DNA from 2 places in the Streptomyces sp. NPDC058632 genome. Region 1 is predicted to be linked to the other one. Evidence: predicted binding sites of a transcription regulator. Region 1 holds the regulator's gene; the other holds the start of a gene.
The links. Region 1 encodes HrcA, which represses chaperone genes, less so after heat shock. Its sites were predicted from a motif close to TTNGCACTCNGNNNNNCNGAGTGCNAA; they were not measured.
Positions count from the first base shown of each region.

Region 2: ACFWVE_RS12905 (FmdB family zinc ribbon protein) is a predicted target of HrcA. The motif match lies at 7,663-7,689, and genes of this name have one in related genera.

Region 1 is NZ_JBHXQZ010000114.1:12,346-23,458, forward strand. Features, by position in the region: gene ACFWVE_RS30810 (AIPR family protein) at 1-245, opposite strand, end outside; gene ACFWVE_RS30815 (hypothetical protein) at 721-1,062, shown strand; gene ACFWVE_RS30820 (NUDIX hydrolase) at 1,065-1,805, opposite strand; gene ACFWVE_RS30825 (SRPBCC domain-containing protein) at 2,355-2,807, shown strand; gene ACFWVE_RS30830 (nucleotide disphospho-sugar-binding domain-containing protein) at 2,876-3,352, shown strand; gene ACFWVE_RS30835 (SpoIIE family protein phosphatase) at 3,661-5,832, shown strand; gene hemW (radical SAM family heme chaperone HemW) at 5,881-7,113, shown strand; gene ACFWVE_RS30845 (DUF3097 domain-containing protein) at 7,114-7,968, opposite strand; gene ACFWVE_RS30850 (MBL fold metallo-hydrolase) at 8,012-8,740, opposite strand; gene hrcA (heat-inducible transcriptional repressor HrcA) at 8,910-9,926, shown strand; gene dnaJ (molecular chaperone DnaJ) at 9,927-11,063, shown strand.
Region 2 is NZ_JBHXQZ010000026.1:67,702-78,814, forward strand. Features, by position in the region: gene ACFWVE_RS12865 (fructose-specific PTS transporter subunit EIIC) at 1-1,831, shown strand, start outside; gene ACFWVE_RS12870 (hypothetical protein) at 2,013-2,354, shown strand; gene ACFWVE_RS12875 (DUF6227 family protein) at 2,426-3,178, opposite strand; gene ACFWVE_RS12880 (P1 family peptidase) at 3,528-4,553, opposite strand; gene ACFWVE_RS12885 (hypothetical protein) at 4,676-4,852, shown strand; gene mscL (large conductance mechanosensitive channel protein MscL) at 4,880-5,386, opposite strand; gene ACFWVE_RS12895 (RcpC/CpaB family pilus assembly protein) at 5,526-6,158, opposite strand; gene ACFWVE_RS12900 (S-methyl-5'-thioadenosine phosphorylase) at 6,336-7,178, opposite strand; gene ACFWVE_RS12905 (FmdB family zinc ribbon protein) at 7,284-7,652, opposite strand; gene ACFWVE_RS12910 (MFS transporter) at 7,950-9,242, opposite strand; gene ACFWVE_RS12915 (potassium/proton antiporter) at 9,577-11,113, opposite strand, start outside.

The DNA.
Region 1 (11,113 bases):
GCCACGCTGTCGATACCGAAGTCGTCACGGCCGTCAATGACCCCGGCCGCGGCCTCGTCCGACGTGCAGTCCGTGAGGATGCGGGCCGCCTTCGCGGAGACGGCCCGCGACAACAGTGCCGTCTCGCGCTCCTTGGGGTCCTTCTTCACGAAGTCGTCCATGGAGATCCGCTGCCCGAACTCCTTCAGCAGCGCCTTCCTGATGTGCTGAACCTCCAGCGGCATGTTCTGCCCGCCCTGCGTCATGCATCCCCCAACACCGAGGTCTCGACCAACCGGTCAGTGTAACCACATCAAATGATTGCTATCTGGCCAAATGGCCTGCTCTGTAAGGGATTTGAGGTTGACGAGGGTATCCTGTGGGCTGAAAAGAAACCGGTCGCCCTGTTAGGCATCGCGCGGACATCGGTTGCACGCGGCCATGTGCCCGTGTTGTGGTGTAGCGGATCATGGGTTACGCGTTCTGGTGCGAGCCCGCTGACGATCTCGGCGGACGCCGCTCTCCACGAGGCGCCCTGCTGAGGCGGGTCGGACCTCCGGTTCGGCGGAACCACTCTCCCCGGCCCGCGGATTCCGGTGCTTTGATCGGCTGCACCATCCGGAGGGACACCATCTGTGCGCTGCCCTTGCCCAGGCCGAACACGCCCGCACCCTGCTGACCGGTGCCCCCGGCGACGAGGTGCCGTTCTGGGCGTCGGCCTGGGGTCCACCGGCCGCGTCGGTGTACTCCCGCACTGCCAAGGTCCACGAAACTTTGGGAGACCACCGGACCGCCGCCGAGCAGTACGCGCTGGCCGCCACGGCCCGCCCGGCGGACACCTATGCGCGCATCGTCGCCCTGGACCTGGTCGCGGGCGCGGAGATGCACCTCAAGTGCGCCAGCATCGAGCAGGCGTGCGCCACCTGGCACCGGACCATCGACCACATGGGCGGTGTCCGCTCCGTCCGCACGGAAAAGGCGGTCCACCGCATGCGCAGCGACCTCGCACGCTTTCGGTCCCGTGGCCTGCAGTGCGTGGCCGAGCTCGACGAACGGGGACGCGACTTCCTCGTCGGCGCCTGACCTCAGCGGTCCCCGGAGAAGCGGCGGATGATCGGCTCCAGGTAGTCCGCGTGCGGACCGGGCAGACCGGCCAGTTCGCCCGGTGAGCGGACCAGGGCGATGTCGTCGAGTTCGGGTTCGCGGCTCTGGCTGCGCTCGGCTGCCGCAGCAGCGGTGAAGTCCGCGCGCAGCGTCGCCTCGGGAAGGGGCGGGGCGAGGTAGGTCAGGCCGATGCTGTCGTTCTCGCCACGGGTGACGACCCACAGCTTCAGGTCCTCGGCTGCCGCGCCGATCCCCAACTCCTCGGCGAGCTCTCGCGCGGCCTGGCCGGCCAGTGCCGGCTCGTCCAGAGCCGCCCCGTTCCGGGGAGGCTCCACAGACCCCCCTGGCAGCTGCCAACGGCCCGGGGCGGCCGTAGCGGGCGACATCCTCGCTGCCAGCACACGGCCGTCGTCTGCCGGCTGGACGACGTTCACGAACAACGAGGGCAGTGCGGTGGCGCCAGGAACGCGACGCAAGGCGTAGTGCCGGTAGGTCACACGCACCCAGGAAAGGCGCAGGGTGCGCGGGCCAGTCCGTTCCAGTCCCCCACACGCCACCACAGGCCCGTCGAAGAGGGCGGGGTTGGCCCGGACCGCCATGTCCCACACCCGGTCCCGGGCCTCGGCGTCCTGGGGCGGCAGCGGCGGTTCCGCAGCTTCGGTCAACAGGAGCCGCTCAACGTCGAAGAGGTCAACGCCCGCAGGGGGCAGTCTCTCGGTCACCGGCCCATCGTAGAACCCGCCCCACTCCTGCCCGCCACGAGTGCCTGCTCGTCCCTCAGCAGCGTTCGGTGCTCAACCAGGTCGTCACATCCATCGACGCCCGTACCGCGATCGCCGATCGTCCCGACCCGGCTTCAACCGCCGCAGCGGCACGCTTTTCGTTCGCTCGAACAGGTGAGAGCGCGGCCGGTGAATCGTCGCTTGTGGCTGGTGACGGAGTTCTTACCGGCACCCCGGGTTCCACAGAGTCCAGGGCTCTTGTTTCGGAGAGATTGGTTCGGCCTGCCCGCAGTCCGCGAGGGCCGCCTCCCGGCGTCCTGGCAGCGAGATCGGATGACGTGGATCAAGCCTGAGGTCCTCGGACGGTCCCGTGGGTGGTGGAGAGCTGTCGGTGCGGAGACCGGGCTTGCGCCTCCCCGCTCCTTCGCCGAGTCCGTGCCGCACCGGTACGGCCGCGCGGGAAAGTTCCGGCAGGCCGATGAATCTCCGCGCCCGCGGGCGTCTACAGGTGCAACAGTCCCGAGCGGTATGAGACCAGGAGGCGAAAAGATGAGCACCGAGCAGACCACCCCGGCCGGCGGCTTCTCCTACGAGCTGACCCGAACGCTGGACGCCCCCGCGGTCAAGGCGTGGCGGGCGTGGACCACCCCCGAGCAGTATGCCCAGTGGGCCTACGCCGCTCCCGGCTCCGTCGAGATGGACGTACGGCAGGGCGGAGCGTGGAAGGCCATGACGGTCACGCCCGACGGCGGACGGTTCCCGCTGACCGGCTCCTATCTCGAGGTCGTCGAGAACCGCCTCCTGGTGATCGGCATGGACGTACCCGGCAAGCCCGAGCCCGCGGTCATGACCGTGGAACTCGACGAGCAGGACGACCACCGCACGCAGATCGTGCTCCGGCAGACCTGCGACACCGCAGAGGATCGCGACGCGGCCGAGCAGGGCAGCACCATGCTCCTCGACAGTCTGAACGTCTTCCTGGCCGATGGGGCGAGGGACTGAACCCCGCTCACAACGCACCACCGGCCCCGGATCATTCGGCAGGCCGGAACCGCGCGGGCGTACGCGCGGTGGTGCAGGCGGGGTGGGCCGAACTGGGCGGCTGCGGCGCCGACGTCCTGGCCGTCGGCGACCTCCCGCACGACTGGCTGTTCCCTCGCACCGCCGCCGTCGTCCACCACGCCGGGGCGGGTACCACCGCAGCCGGACTGCGGGCCGGAGTACCCGCCCTGCCGGTCCCCGTCACGGCCGACCAGCCGTTCTGGGCGTCTCGGCCGTCCAGCTGGGAGTCGCTCCCCGGCCTCCGCCGTTCCAGGACCTCACCGCCGAAGCCCTCGGCGCCGGAATCGCGGCCTGCCTGTCCGATCCGGCCCACCGCCGCGCGGCCGAACCCGCCCACGGCACCGCCGCAGAGGACGGCGCCGCTGCGGTGCTCGCCCACATCAGCTCAAGACGCACGGGGTGAACCCGAGGGACGCTCCGTCGCCGTGGTCACCCGGGAAGGCTTCGAGGTGGCGCTGGAGCGTGCGTGCCCGCCCCGCTCCTGACGCACCGTCCACTGCGGCGATGTGGCGCGCACCGCCTTGATTCGTCCGGTCGGGTCCGAGCGGAGGGTGGGGTCCCGGTTCGACGGCCCGGGGCCCCGTGCTGCTGTCGCCCGCTGAGGGCCAGGGCTTCTCGCTTTCCGGTGTTGCGCGAAACTGGCCGGTTTTCGGTGGTTCCCGACCGGGTGTGGGGTGTTGTTCCTGCTTTCGATGGTCCACTTAGGTAACTGGTTGCTTATGGGTGGGGTCGGTCTGTCACCCTGTCGGCATTGATCGAGGTGTATTCGTACGAACTGCCCGGGGAGCTGCCCATGGGGGTCATTCCGACGCAACGGGAGACCTCGCCTGCCGCGTCCGAGGCGTTCGCGCGGGCATGTGCGCGGGCGGACGCGACCCTGCCCGGCGGTTCCCTCGCCCCGGGGTCCGCGCGCGCCCTGGTGCGGGCGGCGCTCGCCGAGTGGACGGAACACGCCCTGCCCGGCGTCGAGCACCTCACCCCCCGCGCCGGTGACGACGCCACGCTGATCGCCAGCGAGCTGGTCACCAACGCCGTCGTGCACGCCGGGACCGAGGTACGGCTCACCTGCACGCTGGAGGAGGACACCGGCGCGCTCGTCATCGAGGTCGCCGACCGGCACCCCTCCCGCGCCCCGCGCGACAGCGGGCCGGACGCGGCGCCCTCCGAGAGCCCCGAGTACGGGCGGGGGCTGCGGCTCGTCGCCGCTCTCTCCGAGGCCTGGGGGATCACGTACCGGCCCGGCGCCCACACGAAGACGGTCTGGGCCCGCATCCCCGCCGGAGGCCTCGCGGCGGACGGCCCGGACGGCGTGACGGACGGCGTGGGTGACTCGGTCGGCGGGGGCGACTGGGGCGACGACGTGTGCGCGTACGTGGAGGAGGCGGAGCCGGACGGGGTGCATGAGGTCCCGGGGTCCGGCGGGGGCCGGGAGGTGTGGCGTGCCTCGCGGCCGTACCGACGGGACGGGGCCTGGCTGGGGCGCGGAGCGCTGTCGTTCCTGGCCGAGGCGTCCGATCTGCTCGCCGGGCAGCTCGACGAGGATCTCGTCGCCGCGCTCACCGGGCAGCTGATCGTTCCGCGGCTCGCGGACTGGTGTGCCGTGTGGCTGGAGGACGGGAGCAGCGGTCACGGCGGCTGGGGCGGAAGCACGTCGGCCGACGGGTCCCGTCTCGCCCGGGTCTGGCACGCCGACGAGAGCCGCGTCGGGGAACTGAGCCGGGTGCTCGAGCAGAATCCGCCGCCGTCCTCCGACCCGTTGTCCCCCGGCCCGCTCGACTACCCCTGGCCCGAGAAGGCGTTCCGGATGCCGGAAGCCGGCCTCGGCCTGCCGGAGGCCGCTCTCGGTCTGTCGGAGAGCCTCGGCGGGGCGGAGGGCTTCCGCATGCCGGGGAGCCTCGGCATGCCCGGGGTCGCGGACGGCGGACCGGCGTACGACTGCGTCGTCTCCGTCTCCCTCCCCGTGCCTCTCCCGCCCCCGGTCTCCGTCCCCGCGCCCGGCGCGGCCCTCGCCTACCGGCTCGTCGCCGGCGGGCGGCCGCTCGGGACGCTGGTGATCGGACGGGCCGGGATCGGGCGGTTCCCGGACGAGATCACCGGGCTGGTGGAGGATCTCGGGCGGCGCGTGGCGCTCGCCATCGGCGCCGCCCGGCAGTACGCCCGCCAGGCCACCATCTCCGCCGTGCTCCAGCGCGGACTGCTGCCCGGCGCCGTCGCCGAGATCCCCGGTGTGCGCTCCGCGTTCGTCCACGAGCCCCTCGACAAGGGCGGACCGAGCGGCGACTTCTACGACCTGTTCCAGGCGGGCGAGGGCCGCTGGTGCTTCGCCATCGGCGACGTCCAGGGCAAAGGGCCCGAGGCGGCCGTCGTCATCGGTCTTGCCCGGCCCTGGCTGCGGCTGCTCGCCCGCGAGGGCTACCGCGTCGCCGACGTCCTCGACCGCCTCAACCAGCTGCTCCTCGACGACGCCACCGAAGCCGCCGACGCCGCCGCCCGCGCCCTCGTCGCCGCCGGTGCCCGCCCCTCCGCCCCGGGCGACGGCCCCCAGACCCGTTTCCTGTCCCTGCTCTACGGCGAGCTCACCCTCCGCGCCGAAGGCGACGGCGGCGCCCGCGTCACCCTCGGCTCCGCCGGACACCCCCTGCCGCTGCTGCTCGCGCCCGACGGGACGGTCCGTACCGTCGCCCGGCCGCAGACCCTGCTCGGGGTCGTCGAGGACGCCACCTACACCAGCGAGACCTTCGAGCTGCGCTCCGGCGACACCCTGCTCTGCGTCACCGACGGCGTCACCGAGCGGCGTTCCGGCTCCCGCCAGTTCGACGACGGCGACGGGCTCGCCACGGCGCTGGCCGGCTGCGCGGGGCTGGACGCCGGGCTGACGGCGGAAAGGATCAACCGGCTCGTCCACGAGTTCGGGGCACGGCCGCCGGCCGACGACCTCGCGCTGCTCGTGCTCCAGGCGGACTGATCCCGCGACGCGGGAGAGGACCGGGACGAGTGCGGGACAATGGAGCACATGCCTTCCGCACTCCCCGACGGCGAGCCCGTCCCCGCCGACGGCGCGCTGCCCGCGTCCGCGCTCGCCGGGGCCGCAGGCCGCCCCCTCGGGTTCTATCTGCACGTGCCGTACTGCGCGACCCGCTGCGGCTACTGCGACTTCAACACCTACACCGCCACCGAGCTGCGCGGCAGCGGGGGAGTGCTCGCCTCCCGTGACAACTACGCCGACACCCTGACCGACGAGGTCCGCCTGGCCCGCAAGGTGCTCGGCGACGACCCGCGCGAGGTGCGCACCGTGTTCGTCGGCGGCGGCACGCCCACCCTGCTGGCCGCCGACGACCTCGTACGGATGCTGGCCGCGATCCGCGACGAGTTCGGGCTCGCGGCGGACGCCGAGGTGACGACGGAGGCGAACCCGGAGTCGGTCGACCCGGCCTACCTGGAGACTCTCCGCGAGGGCGGCTTCAACCGGATCTCCTTCGGCATGCAGAGCGCCCGGCAGCACGTGCTGAAGGTCCTCGACCGCACGCACACCCCCGGCCGCCCGGAGGCCTGCGTCGCCGAAGCCCGCGCGGCGGGCTTCGACCACGTCAACCTCGACCTGATCTACGGCACCCCCGGCGAGTCCGACGACGACTGGCGGGCCTCGCTGGACGCGGCGACCGGTGCCGGGCCGGACCACGTCTCGGCGTACGCGCTGATCGTCGAGGAGGGCACCCAGCTGGCCCGCCGCGTCCGCCGCGGCGAGGTCCCGATGACGGACGACGACGTGCACGCCGACCGGTATCTGATCGCCGAGGAGACCCTGTCGGCAGCCGGCTTCGACTGGTACGAGGTGTCCAACTGGGCCACCTCCGACGCCGGCCGCTGCCTGCACAACGAGCTGTACTGGCGGGGCGCCGACTGGTGGGGCGCCGGCCCGGGGGCGCACTCGCACGTGGGCGGGGTGCGCTGGTGGAACGTCAAGCACCCGGGCGCGTACGCGGCGGCGCTGGCGTCGGGCCGGTCGCCGGGCGCGGGCCGGGAGCTGCTGTCGGACGAGGACCGGCGGGTGGAGCGGATCCTGCTGGAGCTGAGGCTGCGGGAGGGCGTGCCGCTGTCACTGCTGAAGGAGGAGGGACTGGCGGCGTCGCGGCGGGCGCTGGCGGACGGGCTGCTGGAGCGGAGGCCGTACGAGGAGGGGCGTGCGGTGCTGAGGCTCCGAGGGCGGCTGCTGGCGGATGCCGTGGTCAGGGATCTGGTGGACTGATCACTCGGCGGAGTGGATCACCGCGGAACGCGGGTTCGGTCCCTGACCTGGTTCGTAGGCTGCCGTGACGAAGTCGATCAGCTCCTCGACCCTGCCCAGGAGCTCCGGCTCCAGATCCCTGTAGGACCGCACGCGTCCCAGAATGTGCTGCCAGGCCGCCCCCGTGTTCTCCGGCCAGCCCAGTGCCCGGCACACCCCCGTCTTCCAGTCCTGGCCGCGCGGGACGCGGGGCCAGGACTCGATGCCCAGGGACGACGGTTTCACCGCCTCCCAGATGTCGATGTAGGGGTGGCCCACCACCAGGGCGTGCTCACTGGTGACCGCCTCGGCGATGCGCGACTCCTTCGAGCCCGGCACCAGGTGGTCCACCAGGACCCCCAGCCGCGCGTCCGGGCCCGGACCGAACTCCTCGACGATCGCCGGGAGGTCGTCGACGCCCTCCAGGTACTCCACGACGACGCCCTCGATGCGCAGGTCGTCGCCCCACACCCGCTCCACCAGTTCGGCGTCGTGGCGCCCCTCGACGTAGATGCGCCCGGCGCGTGCCACCCGTGCGCGTGCGCCCGGGACGGCCACCGAACCGGACGCCGTACGGGCCGGCCGCGACGGACCGGCGGCCGGCCGGACCAGCGTCACCACGCGCCCCTCCAGCAGGAACCCGCGCGGCTCCATCGGGAACACCCGGTGCTTGCCGAAGCGGTCCTCCAGGGTCACCGTGCCCGCCTCGCAGCGGATCACCGCGCCGCAGAATCCGCTGCCGGGCTCCTCCACCACCAGACCGGGCTCGGCCGGCACCTCGGGGACGGGCCGGGACTTCTTCCACCCAGGGGTCAGGTCAGGAGAGTACTGGCGCATTCTGATGACGATAGGAGAAGCCGGCCCCCGTTCGGCCGAGGATTCAGCACGACACGCCGAAGCGGACCGCGAGGGCGTCGCGCTGGGCCCGTACGAACGCCGCGTCCACCGCCGCGCCGTGGCCGGGGACGTACACCGCGTCCTCGCCGCCCAGGGCCAGCAGCCGGTCCAGGGCGGACGGCCAGTGCGACGGGACGGCGTCGGGGCCCGCCTGCGGTTCGCCGGACTCCTCCACCAGGTCGCCGCAGAACACCACCCCCGGGTCGCCGGGCACCAGCACCGCGAGATCGTGCGCCGTGTGCCCCGGGCCCACGTTCGCGAGCAGCGCCTGCCGTCCGCCGCCCAGGCCGAGCGTCCACTCGCCGGACACCGTGTGCCGGGGACGGACCAGCGCGTCCACGGCCTCCTCCGCGGCCCGCGCGTCCAGACCGTGGCGCACCGCGTCCGCGCGCAGCTCCTCGCGGCCGTCCCGCGCGAGTGCCGTGTCCATGCCCGCCGCGCCGAACACCTCCGCGCCCGCGAACACCGCCGCCCCCAGCACATGGTCGAAGTGGGGGTGGGTGAGCGCGAGATGCGTCACACGCCCCCCGGCGAGCGCCTGCGCCCCGGTCCGCAGCCGCGCACCCTCGCCCAGGGACGAACCGGCGTCCACGAGCAGCACCGCGTCCGCCCCGACGACGAGCCCCACCGTGCAGTCCCACACCGGAAGCCGGCACCGCCCCACCCCCGGCGCCAGCCTTTCCCATCCCGACTCTTCCCAAGCCACCGTCATACCGCGACGCTAACGGCCCACGGCTTTCGCGGCGCGTCCGCGCGGGACCGGCCTTGCCCGGGGAGTACCCCCCGGCCGTACACTGGGCGGGGAGTCTGGCACTCGCGTGCGAAGAGTGCCAGGGCATCCGGAAAACGGACCGGGCGGACGGCTTTTGGAGGTGTGCGTGATGCTCAGTGAACGCAGGCTCCAGGTGCTGCGCGCCATCGTCCAGGACTACGTCGGCACCGAGGAGCCCGTGGGCTCCAAGGCCCTCACCGAGCGGCACAACCTGGGCGTCTCCCCGGCCACCGTGCGCAACGACATGGCGGCCCTGGAGGACGAGGGCTTCATCGCCCAGCCGCACACCAGCGCCGGGCGCATCCCCACCGACAAGGGCTACCGGCTCTTCGTGGACAAGCTCGCCGGCGTCAAACCGATGACCGCGCCCGAGCGGCGCGCCATCCAGAACTTCCTCGAGGGCGCCGTCGACCTGGACGACGTCGTGGCCCGCACGGTGCGGCTGCTCGCGCAGCTCACCCGGCAGGTCGCCGTCGTGCAGTACCCGTCGCTGACCCGCTCGACCGTGCGGCACGTGGAACTGCTCCCGCTGGCGCCCGCGCGCGCCATGCTGGTGCTGATCACGGACACCGGACGGGTCGAGCAGCGCATGGTCGACTGCCCGGCGCCGGTCGGCGAGGCGTCCCTGGCGGATCTGCGCGCGCGGCTCAACAGCCGTGTCGCGGGCCGCCGTTTCACCGATGTACCGTCCCTCGTCGAGGACCTCCCCGAGGCCTTCGACCCCGAGGAACGCGGTACGGTCTCGACCGTGCTCTCCACCCTCCTGGAGACGCTGGTCGAGGAGAACGAGGAGCGGCTGATGATCGGCGGCACCGCCAATCTGACGCGCTTCGGACATGATTTTCCCTTGGTGATCCGGCCTGTCCTGGAGGCGCTCGAGGAGCAGGTCGTGCTCCTCAAGCTGCTCGGCGAGGCGAAGGATCCGGGCGTGACCGTCCGTATCGGTCATGAGAACGCCCATGAGGGACTCAACTCCACGTCCGTCGTGTCGGTGGGCTACGGTTCGGGCGGCGAGGCGGTTGCCAAGCTCGGCGTGGTCGGACCGACCCGCATGGATTACCCGGGAACGATGGGAGCGGTACGCGCAGTGGCACGGTACGTCGGACAGATCCTGGCGGAGTCGTAAGTGGCCACCGACTATTACGCCGTACTCGGCGTGCGCCGGGACGCGTCGCAGGAAGAGATCAAGAAGGCCTTCCGGCGACTCGCCCGCGAGCTGCATCCGGACGTCAACCCGGATCCGAAGACCCAGGAGCGGTTCAAGGAGATCAACGCCGCCTACGAGGTGCTGTCGGATCCGCAGAAGAAGCAGGTCTACGACCTCGGCGGCGACCCGCTCCAGCAGGCCGGCGCCGGCGGCGCGGGCGGCTTCGGTGCGGGCGGCTTCGGGAACTTCTCCGACATCATGGACGCGTTCTTCGGCACGGCGTCGCAGCGCGGTCCGCGCTCGCGCACCCGCCGCGGCCAGGACGCGATGATCCGCCTCGAGGTCGAGCTGGACGAGGCCGCGTTCGGCACGACCAAGGACATCCAGGTCGACACGGCGGTCGTCTGCACCACGTGCAGCGGTGAGGGCGCGGCGCCGGGCACCACGGCGCAGACCTGTGACATGTGCCGCGGCCGCGGCGAGGTCTCGCAGGTCACGCGGTCCTTCCTGGGCCAGGTCATGACCTCGCGCCCCTGCCCGCAGTGCCAGGGCTTCGGCACCGTCGTCCCGAACCCGTGCCCCGAGTGCGCGGGCGACGGACGGATCCGCTCCCGCCGCACCCTGACGGTGAAGATCCCGGCCGGTGTGGACAACGGCACCCGGATCCAGCTGGCGGGCGAGGGCGAGGTCGGCCCCGGCGGCGGCCCCGCCGGCGACCTGTACGTCGAGATCCACGAGCTGCCGCACAACATGTTCCAGCGGCGCGGCGACGACCTGCACTGCACGGTCACCCTCCCGATGACGGCGGCCGCCCTCGGCACCAAGGTGCCGCTGGAGACGCTGGACGGCATGGAGGAGGTCGACATCAGGCCCGGCACGCAGTCCGGCCAGTCGATCCCGCTGCACGGCCGGGGCGTCACACATCTGCGCGGCGGCGGCCGGGGCGACCTCATCGTGCACGTCGAGGTGCAGACCCCGGGCAAGCTCGACCCCGAACAGGAGCGCCTGCTGCGCGAATTCGCCAAGCTCCGCGGCGAGGAGCGCCCGCTGGGCCAGTTCCAGCCGGGCCAGCAGGGCCTGTTCTCCCGGCTGAAGGACGCGTTCAACGGGCGCTGACGGGTAACCGGCGGGTGCTTTCCCGCGGGGGCCGGACGAGGTCCCCGCGG
Region 2 (11,113 bases), on a different contig from region 1:
GAAGCTGATGAACGCCGAGTTCACCGACGGGCTCCGCGCGGCCGGCGACGCCGAGGGCGCCGCGGCGCTCATCCGCGGGGACGATCAGCCGGCCTCCGACGGGACCACGGCCGCCACGGTGGACGCGGCCGGTCCCGGGACCTCCGACAGCCCCGCAGGTTCCACGGGCTCCACGGGCTCCACGGGCTCCGTGGTGGCGCCGGTGGCGGCCTCCGCCGGTGCCGCCACGGGCACTGCGGGCGACGGTCCCACCGACGACGGCACCATCGACGACGGCACCCGGGACGAGGCGACGTCCGGCGCGGGTGCGTCCGACGAGCGCGCGCGTCCCTTCCGGATCGTCGCCGTCACCTCCTGCCCCACCGGCATCGCCCATACGTACATGGCGGCGGAGGCACTGGAGAACGCCGGCCGGGAAGCGGGCATCGAGGTCGCGGTCGAGCCGCAGGGCTCGGCGGGCTTCACCCGGCTCGACCCGGCCGTGATCGCGGCGGCGGACGGTGTGATCTTCGCCCACGACGTGCCCGTCCGGGAGAAGGAACGCTTCGCGGGCAAACCGACCGTCGACACCGGCGTCAAGGCGGGCATCAACCGCCCCGCCGAGCTGATCGACGAGGTCCGCGGCAAGGCCGAGCGCGGTGAGGCCACCGCGGCTGCCGTACCCGGTGACAACCCCGTGGACCGTGCCGGCGAACCCGGTGAGGGGTACGGCACCAAGCTGCGCAAGTGGCTCATGTCCGGCGTCAGTTACATGGTCCCGTTCGTCGCGGCGGGCGGTCTCCTCATCGCCCTCGGCTTCGCGATCGGCGGCTATGAGATCAACGAGGCGCCGTCGGTGATGGAACACTTCGCGTGGACCCAGGCCGACAGCTGGGGCGCCCTGCTCTTCCAGATCGGCGGCGTCGCCTTCGGGTTCCTCGTCCCGGTCCTGGCCGGCTACATCGCGTACGGCATGGCCGACCGGCCCGGACTCGTGCCCGGCTTCGTCGGCGGTTCGATCTCCCTCACCATCAACGCCGGTTTCCTCGGCGGTCTCGTGTCCGGTCTGATCGCCGGTGCGGTGGTGCTGGCGATCCAGCGGGTGCGCATCCCGGTGGCGCTGCGCGGCATCATGCCGGTGGTGGTGATCCCGCTGATCTCCTCGGCGGTGGTCGGCTTCCTGATGTTCGTGGTGATCGGAAAGCCGATCGCCGAGGCGCAGAAGGCCATGACGGACTGGCTGAACGGCCTCACCGGCACCAACGCCATCCTGCTCGGCACCCTGCTCGGCCTGATGATGTGCTTCGACCTCGGCGGTCCCGTCAACAAGGTCGCGTACACCTTCGCCACGGCCGGTATCGCGGTCGCGAGCCCCAGTGACTCCGCGATGAAGATCATGGCCGCGGTGATGGCGGCCGGCATGGTTCCGCCGCTGGCGATGGCCCTGGCCACCACGGTCCGCGGCAAGCTCTTCAACCGGACCGAGCGGGAGAACGGCAAGGCCGCCTGGGTCCTGGGAGCCTCCTTCATCTCCGAGGGCGCGATCCCGTTCGCGGCGGCCGACCCGCTGCGCGTGATCCCCGCCTCGATGGTGGGCGGCGCGGTCACCGGCGCCCTGTCGATGGCCTTCGGCGCCACCCTGCGCGCGCCGCACGGCGGCATCTTCGTGGTCCCGCTGATCGGCAACCCGCTGCTCTACCTGGTCGCCATCGCGGCAGGTGTCTGTGTCACGACGGCTCTGGTGATCGTCCTGAAGGGCCTGCGCAAGCCGGCACCGGGAGCCAACGGCGCGCCCGGCGGCGAGGGTCCGGCGGCCCCGGCGGCACAATCCAAGCAGCCGGTCGCCGCGTGACACGGGAGCGGACACCACGAAAGCGGGTGACGGCCGCAGACGGCGGACGGGGCGGCAAGAGTGGCGAAACGCGCCAATGAGTACATCTGAGGCTTTCGCAGGTAAATGACTCAACTGCGATATAGATCACGTTCATCACGGTCCGGGACCAAAGTCCCGGACCGTGATGTGTACTGGGCGCATGCCTGAGCACGACTCGATCTTGAGGGTGACGGGTGCCACCGTCCTCACCCTGGTGGCCGCGGCCTGCGCAGCCGGCCTGGCCGGTGTCCTGCGGCGGGACCGCGGGCGGGTGCGGGGGAGGAGTGGCGTCGGCCTGCGGGTGCGGACGCGGAGGGAGCCGCACCCGGAGTCGAAGCCTGGACGCGACGTTCCGGGGCCCCGGGAGGTGCGGGTGCTCCGGACGATTCCGCGTCAGCGGCGGACGGGCCCGCCGGTGGAGCAGGTGCGGCTCACCCAGGCCGAGCGCGAGGCGTTCGTCGCCCTGGTCCGGCACTTCACCGGTGGCCGGGAAGCGCGATGACGGCGGGTCACGGGTCACGGATCACGGATCACGGATCACAGGCCATGGGTCAGGCAGTCTGGTCCCGGTGGTCAGGGCACCTGGGTCGCGCGACGCTCCATCGCATCACGGGCGGCGTCCTCGGTGGTGTACACCTCGCACATGTGCCGCCCGTCGGGAGTGGCCGTGTGCTCCACCTCCCAGAGGGAGATCTCCGCACCGTCACGCAGCAGGAACGCGTGCTCGTACAGCGAGAAGGACAGCCCCGAGCGGCCGGGGCCCACGGTGGACGGGCGGCCGAAGGCCTGGGTGATCCGGTGGGCGGACGCCGTGGTCAGCAGTGCGGCCGTCCCGGGACCCGGACGGTCCGTGTTCTCCGCCCGGCGCAGTAAGCGGCGCGCGTGGTCCGCCGAACCGTCGGGGACGTAGACGGGCCGGGGCGCGGGGATCCGGGACAGCTGCACCATCACCGGCAGTTCGAAGTCCGGGGTCTCCGGCGGCAGCGGCAGCCGGGCGGTGGCGACGCCCAGCTCCTCCTCGTCCGCATACACCTCGTGCTGCGGCTCGCTGCCCGGGGTCGTGTTGTGGACCAGTTCCCAGAGCGTGAGCGCCGAGCCGTCGGCGAGCAGCCAGGTGTGCCGGTACGTCTCGCGGTGCAGGCCGGCGCTGTGGTGCGCGGAGTGCAGCGAACTGTCGTGGGCCAGCGCGCAGTCGAGCAGGCGTACTGCCTCGTCGGGCAGTTCGAAGGAGTTCAGGGCACGGCCGAGCAGTCGCGCGAGATGCTCCTCAGGAGACTCGGGCGAGTCGGCTGGTTCGTACGCTGCCGTCTCGTACGGAACGCTCAAGGCTTCTCCTGGCGTCGCTGCATGTCACCTTGTGGGTGCATACCGTAGCCCCTCGGGCGGGCATCATGTCCGGAAACTGAGAAAACGTGCGGCCGGAAAACGAACGGACCGCGCGAAGAATTCCCGTCCGCCCCCGACGGACACCCGTACTCCCTGTTCAGACGCCCCTCCTGCCGCTCGTCGCCGGCCCGTCGGCCGCCGGTCACGCACTCCGCTCAGCGGTCGGCTTCCTCCGCTCACCGGACGCCCCGGCCGACCCGCCCGATCCCCCTACGCTTCCCCGTCCGGCGCGCCACACGCCTCCCTGCCCGGTTCGTCGTACGACTACCCGTACAACTCCCCGTACGGACTACCCGTACAACTCCTCGTACGACGGCCAGACTCCGCCCGGTCCGTCCACCGACTCGGCTGCGCGCAGGGCCCGTACGATCGCGCGGGTCACCAGGTCGGCGCCCGCCGCGAGGATCTCGTTCAGGGCGAGCGGGTTCGCGGCGTCGAGCGGGCGGGAGCCCGTGGCGAGGGTGAACACCGTGTCCCCGTCGTTGAGCAGGTGCACCGGCCGCACCGCCCGCGCGATGCCGTCGTGCGCGGTGCCGGCCAGCTTCTGCGCCTGTGCCTTGGACAGGTCCGCGTCGGTGGCGACCACCGCGAGCGTGGTGTTGAGCGGCTGCGGCCCGTTGTGCTCCGCGACGCCGGCGAGCCGCCGGACCGCCGCCGCGTGCACCTCCGTGTCCGGATGACGCACCCGGCCGCCCCGGAAGAACTCCCCGTACAGGGCCCCGGTGTCCGGGTCCAGCGCCGACCCCGCCGCGTTGGCCACCACCAGCGCGGCCACCGTGATCCCCGAGTCCAGCACCGTGCTCGCGGTGCCGATTCCGCCCTTCACCGCTCCGACCACGGCTCCCGTGCCGGCGCCCACGCACCCCTCCGGCACCCGCGACCCCGGCGCGGTCGCCGCGGCCGACTCGACCGCCGCGCGCCCGGTGGCCGCGTCCGGCCGGGCCCCGAAGTCCCCGCCCCGGCCCAGGTCGAAGACGCACGCGGCCGGCACCACCGGCACCACATGCGTGGGATCGGGGCCGACGCGCACCCCGCGCCCCTGCTCCTCCAGCCAGGCCATCACCCCCGACGCCGCGTCCAGTCCGTAGGCACTGCCACCGGTCAGAACGATCGCCTCGACCCGCTGCACGAAATTGCGGGGATCGAGCGCGTCGGTCTCCTTCGTGCCGGGACCGCCGCCGCGCACGTCCACGGCGGCCACGGCCCCGCCCTCGGGCGCGAGCACCACCGTGGTGCCGGTGAGCATGCCGTCGCCGGTACGGGTCGCGTGTCCCACCCGCACACCGGCCACATCGGTCAGAGCGTCAACAGTCATGGCGCCAGTCTTGCGCGGTCACCGTCGGAGCGGGGAGCAGCCGCCGAGAAGAGGTCACCGGCGAGGAGCCGGGGAGTAACCGCCGTCCGGGGAAGGTTCCGCCGGGGCCGTATTCTGGGCGTATGAGCACTGCCCCCGATCCCCGGCCGCGCGAGCCGAAACCCGCGCTGGTCTTCGACGACCCGCTGGACCAGCCGTCCGCGGACGACACCGACCGGGGATGGGGCGACCGCCCGTCCGGCGACAGCGCGTCGGACCTGAAGCGCTTCCTCGACGAGAAGCCGCCCCACCACATCTGACCGGGGCACCGGGCGGACCGGCGCCGGCTATCGCTCGCCGTACCCCGCGCCGTCGCCACGTACCGGGACCCCGTCGCGCTGCGGGCCGCGCTGCGCCACCAACTCGTCGCGGATCTCCTTGAGCACCTCGAGCTCGGAGATCTCGACGATCTCCTGCGTGCCCTCCCTCGCCTTCCTGCGGGCCTCGACCCGGGCCAGGTACCGGGCCATCGGCATCACCATCAGGAAGTAGACGACCGCGGCCGTGATCACGAACTGGAGTGTCGCGCCGAGGACCGAACCCCACAGGATCCTGACGCCCGTCGCGGCATCGCCGGCGCCCGTGCAGGGGCCCTTCAGGCACGAGCTGTAGGTGTCCAGGTTCTGCGTGCCGAAAGCGCCGACCAGTGGATTGATCATCCCCTTCACCATCGCGTTGACGACGTTGGTGAAGGCGGCGCCGATGACCACGGCCACGGCCAGGTCGACGACGTTCCCACGCATCAGGAAGGCCTTGAAGCCCTGCCAGACGCTGGTTTCGTTCTTCTCACCCACCCCGGGGCCTCCTCTCGTATGTGTGACGCTCGGAATCGAACGCTCCGCAACCTATGCCGGCGCCCCGCCGCACAGTGCGATCGGGTCTCGAACGAGGTGCTCGACGCGGCTCCCGCGCCCTCGGCCGAGAGGGACCGGCTCACCACAGGGTCACCGCCAGTCGTGAGGTGGCGCTCGCGCCGGCGAGGCCGGCCGCGGTGGCGCGCGGAACCGACAGCACCACCAGGGCCCCGCCCGTGCCCGGGCCCATGCCCGTGTCCTCCAGTGGCTTCGGCACCTCGGTGACCCGCGCCCCACGGGCGACCACACGGGCCTCACCGCCCGTCCCCCGCTCCTCGGCGGCGATGACATCGACCCGGTCGCCCGGCCTCAGCAGCCGCACGGTGGCCGCGTCGGCGATCCGCACCGGCGCCGTCACCCGCGCTCCCGCGCGCCGCGCCCGTACGACGCGGTCTCCCGTGGACGCCGGCCCGGCATGGGTGCTCGAAGCGCCGAGGGGATGCCCGCGCGACCGGTCCGCATCCCGGGGGCCCGCCGCCACCAGCGCCACCGCCGTGACAGCGAGCCCGACCGCCGCCGCCCGCCTCCGGTGCCGGACCAGCCGAGCCGACCGCAACAGCCCGCCACGCACCCGCACCGGCGCGAAGTGCGGCACCTCGCAACGCGGTGGGACACCCGCCCCGGGCGGGTGCGGAACAACTGCGGAGCGGGAGGGAGGAGGCGCGGAGGAGGGAGACGGAGAAGGGGAGGGGAAGGACGGAGGAAACTGCACGGGACCACCACCTGCGACGAGGGATCGGCTTGCGGATCCCACGATGAGGCTTCCCGCCGTTCTCCACCGGAGCCTGTGGACAGACCACAGCCTGTGGAAAACTCCCTCACCCGAACGTGAGCCACAGCACGGGCCCCGCGCCGGCGGTCCCGCGTCGCGAGCCCCGCGCCGGCAGCCCTACGGCAGTGCGAACCCCGGATCCACCCCGCCCAGCGCCGAGGCGCACGGGCAGTCCCGTTCCTCCGTCGTCGGCAGCGCAGCCACCGCGTCGAAGAGAACGTCACGCAGCCGGTCCACGTTGTCCGCGAACACCCGCAGCACCTCGTCGTGCGAGACGCCCTCGCCGGCCTCGGCACCGGCGTCGAGGTCGGTGACCAGGGCCAGGGACGTATAACAGAGCTCCAGCTCACGGGCGAGCGCCGCCTCGGGGTGGCCGGTCATGCCCACCACCGACCAGCCCTGCGCCTGGTGCCACAACGACTCGGCGCGGGTGGAGAACCGGGGCCCCTCGATCACGACCAGCGTGCCGCCGTCCACCGGCTCCCAGTCCCGCCCGCGCGCCGACTTCAGGGCGGCCGCCCGGCCGGCGGGGCAGTAGGGGTCGGCCAACGACACGTGCGCGACGTTCGGGACAGTGCCGTCGGGCCGGGGCAGCCCGTCGAAGTAGGTGTTCGTCCGGGACTTCGTACGGTCCACGAGCTGGTCCGGGACCAGCAGCGTCCCCGGTCCGTACTCGGGCCGCAGCCCGCCCACCGCGCACGGCCCGAGAACCTGGCGCGCGCCGACCGACCTGAGCGCCCACAGGTTGGCCCGGTAGTTGATCCGATGCGGCGGCAGATGGTGGCCGCGCCCGTGCCGGGGGAGGAAGGCGACCCGCCGGCCGGCCAGTTCACCGAGGAAGAGGGAGTCGCTGGGCGCCCCGTACGGGGTGTCCACCTGAACTTCGGTCACGTCCTCGAGGAAGGAGTAGAAACCGGATCCGCCGATCACGCCGATCTCGACGTTCGCCTTGTTCGTCATGTCCCGCACCCTAACCGGCCCCGGAAACGCCGAGAACCCCGTCGTCGGACGACGACAGGGCTCCCGTAAGGGATTCGGCCCCGGACGGCGCGCGAGGATCCCTCCTCAGGCGGCGGTGCTGCCGGCGGTGCTGCCGGATCCGGACGACGAGCCGGAGCCCGGGTTCGAGCCGGAGCCCGAGGAGGACGAAGCCGAAGAGGGCGAGGAGGACGCGGAGGACGAAGACGAGGACGAACCCGTCGACGAACCCGTCGACGAACCGGCCGTCTTCGACGCCGGGGCGCTGCTCGACGAGGAGCCGCGGCTGTCGTTGCGGTAGAAACCGGAGCCCTTGAAGACAATGCCGACCGCCGAGAACACCTTCTTCAGGCGACCCTGGCAGTTCGGGCACTCGGTAAGAGCGTCATCGGTGAACTTCTGCACCGCCTCGAGGCCCTCGCCGCACTCGGTGCACTGGTACTGATAGGTGGGCACTGTCTTCCTCCTGGCACTCTCACTCGATGAGTGCTAACGATCGTCAATGTTAACCCGTGCCGCAAGTGATCGGCGTAACGCACGTCACCCCGCCACGGCGGCGGCCGGAGCGTGACCGTCACGGGGACGGTTCTCCGCGCGCGCCCGTACGTGCCCCGCGCGGACCCCCGACGCGTCCCCGGGGCGTGCCTTCCCAGGCGGGAAGCCACGTCCGTGGAGCCGTCACCGCCCCACGCGTGCGTGCGGGAAACCCGACAGGAGCCTGCCCCGCGCCCTGCGCGACGGCCCGCCCGTGCGTCACATCTCACTGACCCCGACGGGATCGCGCCGGGCCGCGCCGCGCGTGACCTCGCGGGTCGCCCGGGGCGGCACCAGCCGCGACCGCAGGGCCAGCAGTGTCACCAGGGCGAGCACCGTGCCGCCCATCGGCACCAGGAACCCGGAGCCGGCCCGGAGGCTGTCCTCCAGCTGCCCGGAGACCGTGACCGCGGCCGCCTGGCCGAGGGCCACCGCGCCGGTCAGCCAGGTGAAGGCCTCGGTGCGGGCGCCGGCCGGGACGAGGTCGTCGACCAGCGTGTATCCGGTGATCAGGGCGGGTGCGATGCACATGCCGACCAGCAGGCCGAGACCGGCCAGGAGCAGCGCCGAGTGGGCGGTCCACAGGGCGGAGGCGGTCACCGCGAGCGCCACGTACCCGATGACCAGGCGCCGCTGGGGGGCGACCTTCCAGGCGATGGCGCCGCAGGCGATGCCGGAGAGCATGTTCCCCGCCGCGAAGACGCCGTACAGGATGCCGTTCAGTCCGGGTTCGCCGATCGACTCGGTGTACGCGGCCAGCGACACCTGCATGCCGCCGAAGACGGACCCGATGCCCAGGAAGATGACGATCAGGACGCGCACCCCGGGGACGCGCAGCGCGGAAGGGTGCTCCACGCGCGCGTGCCCGCGGGCGGCCACCTCGGGCTGCGTGCCCTTCTGCGCGGCGAACAGCAGACCGCCGATCAGGGTCAGCGCGGCCTCCGCCACCAGGCCCGCCGCCGGGTCCACGGCCGTGCACAGGGCGGTGGCCAGCAGTGGTCCGACGACGAAGGTCAGCTCGTCGGTGACGGACTCGAAGGCCGCCGCCGTGGTCATCAGCGGGGAGTTCCTGAGCTTCACACCCCAGCGTGCGCGCACCATGGGCCCGATCTGGGGCACCGAGGCGCCGGTGGGCACGGCGGCGGCGAACAACGCCCACAGCGGGGCGCCGTTCAGCGCCAGCGCGGTCAGGGTCAGCCCGGCCAGGGTGTGCACCAGGACACCGGGGACGAGGACGGCACGCTGCCCGTGACGGTCGGCGAGCCGGCCGCTGTAGGGCGCGAACACGGCCATGGCGACGCCGGTGGCCGCCGCGACGGCGCCGGCCGCGCCGTACGAACCGGTGGTGTGCTGCACCAGCAGCACGATGGAGAGGGTGAGCATCGCGAACGGCTGGCGTGCCGCGAAGCCGGGAAGCAGGAACGTCCAGGCGCCGCGCGTGCGCAGCAGTCGGCCGTATCCCGGACGGGGGGTGGCCGCAGAGTCCTTCGACGTGGTGACCGTGGATGCCACGGCCCGTGCCTTTCTGCCGCCTGGTGGCGCGTGGGCCCCTGGTGTCGGGCGCGCCGAGAGCTGTCCTCTTGCGCTGACTGCGGTAGATGCCGGTGCCACAGCTCAGGGCGTGCCGGCCGCCATACGGTCGCGCCAGCTCTGCGTCAGGCAGAGTTGGTTCGATCTGGGTATCGCTTGCATGGTACAGGCGGTTCCGGGTATACGCAGGTGCCAGGTGCTTGTGGTCCTGTGAAAGTGAGCACAGAGAGGCTACGGCCCTGCGAATGACGGGTCGTGCCCGAACCGCGCGAACGACGCCGGAAGTGACGTCTCAGCCCCGCCTCCGCCCGCCCGGTCACCCCCCGGGCCTCGCCCCGCCCGCCCCCAGCCAGCCGGCCAGTTTGCCGCCGCGGCCCACCGCGCGGAGGCGGCGCTCGGCGGCGTCCCGGACCGGGTCGGTGGCGACGACGAGCAGTTCGTCCCCGCGCCGCAGCATCGTCGTCGGTCCCGGAACGAACGAGGTGCTCCCGCGCACGACGAGCGTGACGGCCGCCCCCTTCGGCAGCCGCAGCTCGCCGACCTCCACGCCGTGCATCCTCGACCCCTCCGGGATGCCGACCGACAGCAGATGTCCGCGCAGCCGCTCCAGGGGTGCCGACTCGATGCCCAGGTCGGCGGCCTCCGTACCCTCGCCGAGCCGCAGTGTGCGGGCCAGCCACGGCAGCGTCGGTCCCTGGACGAGGGTGTAGACGACCACCAGGATGAAGACGATGTTGAAGATCGAACGGCTGCCGGAGACGCCCTCCACCATCGGGATCGTCGCCAGGACGATGGGCACGGCGCCGCGCAGCCCCGCCCAGGACATCAGTGCCTGCTCCTGCCAGGGCGCCCGGAACGGAGCCAGGCACAGCACGACGCTCAGCGGGCGGGCCACCACGGTCAGCACCAGTCCGATGATCAGCGCGGGCACGATGTCGTCACCCAGCTCGTGCGGGGAGACCAGCAGACCGAGCAGGACGAACATGCCGATCTGGGCGAGCCAGCCGAGCCCTTCGGCGAACCCGCGCGTGGCGGGCCAGTGCGGCAGCTTGGTGTTGCCCAGCACCATCGAGGCGAGGTAGACGGCGAGGAAGCCGCTGCCGTGGGCCATGGCGCCCGCCGCGTAGGCGGTGGTGGCGATGGCCATGACGGCGATCGGGTAGAGACCGGAGGCGGGCAGCGCCACGTGTTTGAGCCCCAGGGAGCCCAGCCAGCCCACCGCGAGTCCGACGACGGCGCCGATGGCCAGCTCCAGGGCGATCTCACCGAGCAGGACGTACCAGTGCTCGATCGGGCCGGCCGTGGAGAAGGCGAGCACCATGATGACCACGGGGGCGTCGTTGAAGCCGGACTCGGCCTCCAGCGTGCCCGTCACCCGTGAGGGGAGCGGGATGCGCCGCAGCACGGAGAAGACGGCCGCCGCGTCGGTCGAGGACACCACCGCGCCGATGATCAGTGCCTGCCGCCACTCCAGCCCGATCAGGAAGTGCGCGGCCGACGCGGTGACACCGACGCTCGCCGCGACGCCGACGGTCGCGAGGACGGCGGAGGCGGGCAGGACGGGTTTGATCTCCGTCCACTTGGTGCCCAGACCACCCTCGGCCAGGATCACGACCAGGGCCGCGTATCCGATGACCTGAGTCAGTTCGGCGTTGTCGAAGTGGATGTCGCCGATGCCGTCCTGGCCCATGGCGATACCGATGCCCAGGTACACGAGCAGGCTGGGGAGACCGCTGCGTGAGGAGATCCGGACCGCCGCGACGGCGACGAGCAGGACCAGCGAGCAGACGAGCAGGAGCTGGTTGAGGTGGTGGACAGTCGTGGCCGTTCCCTTCCCTGGCACCCGCGCGGTG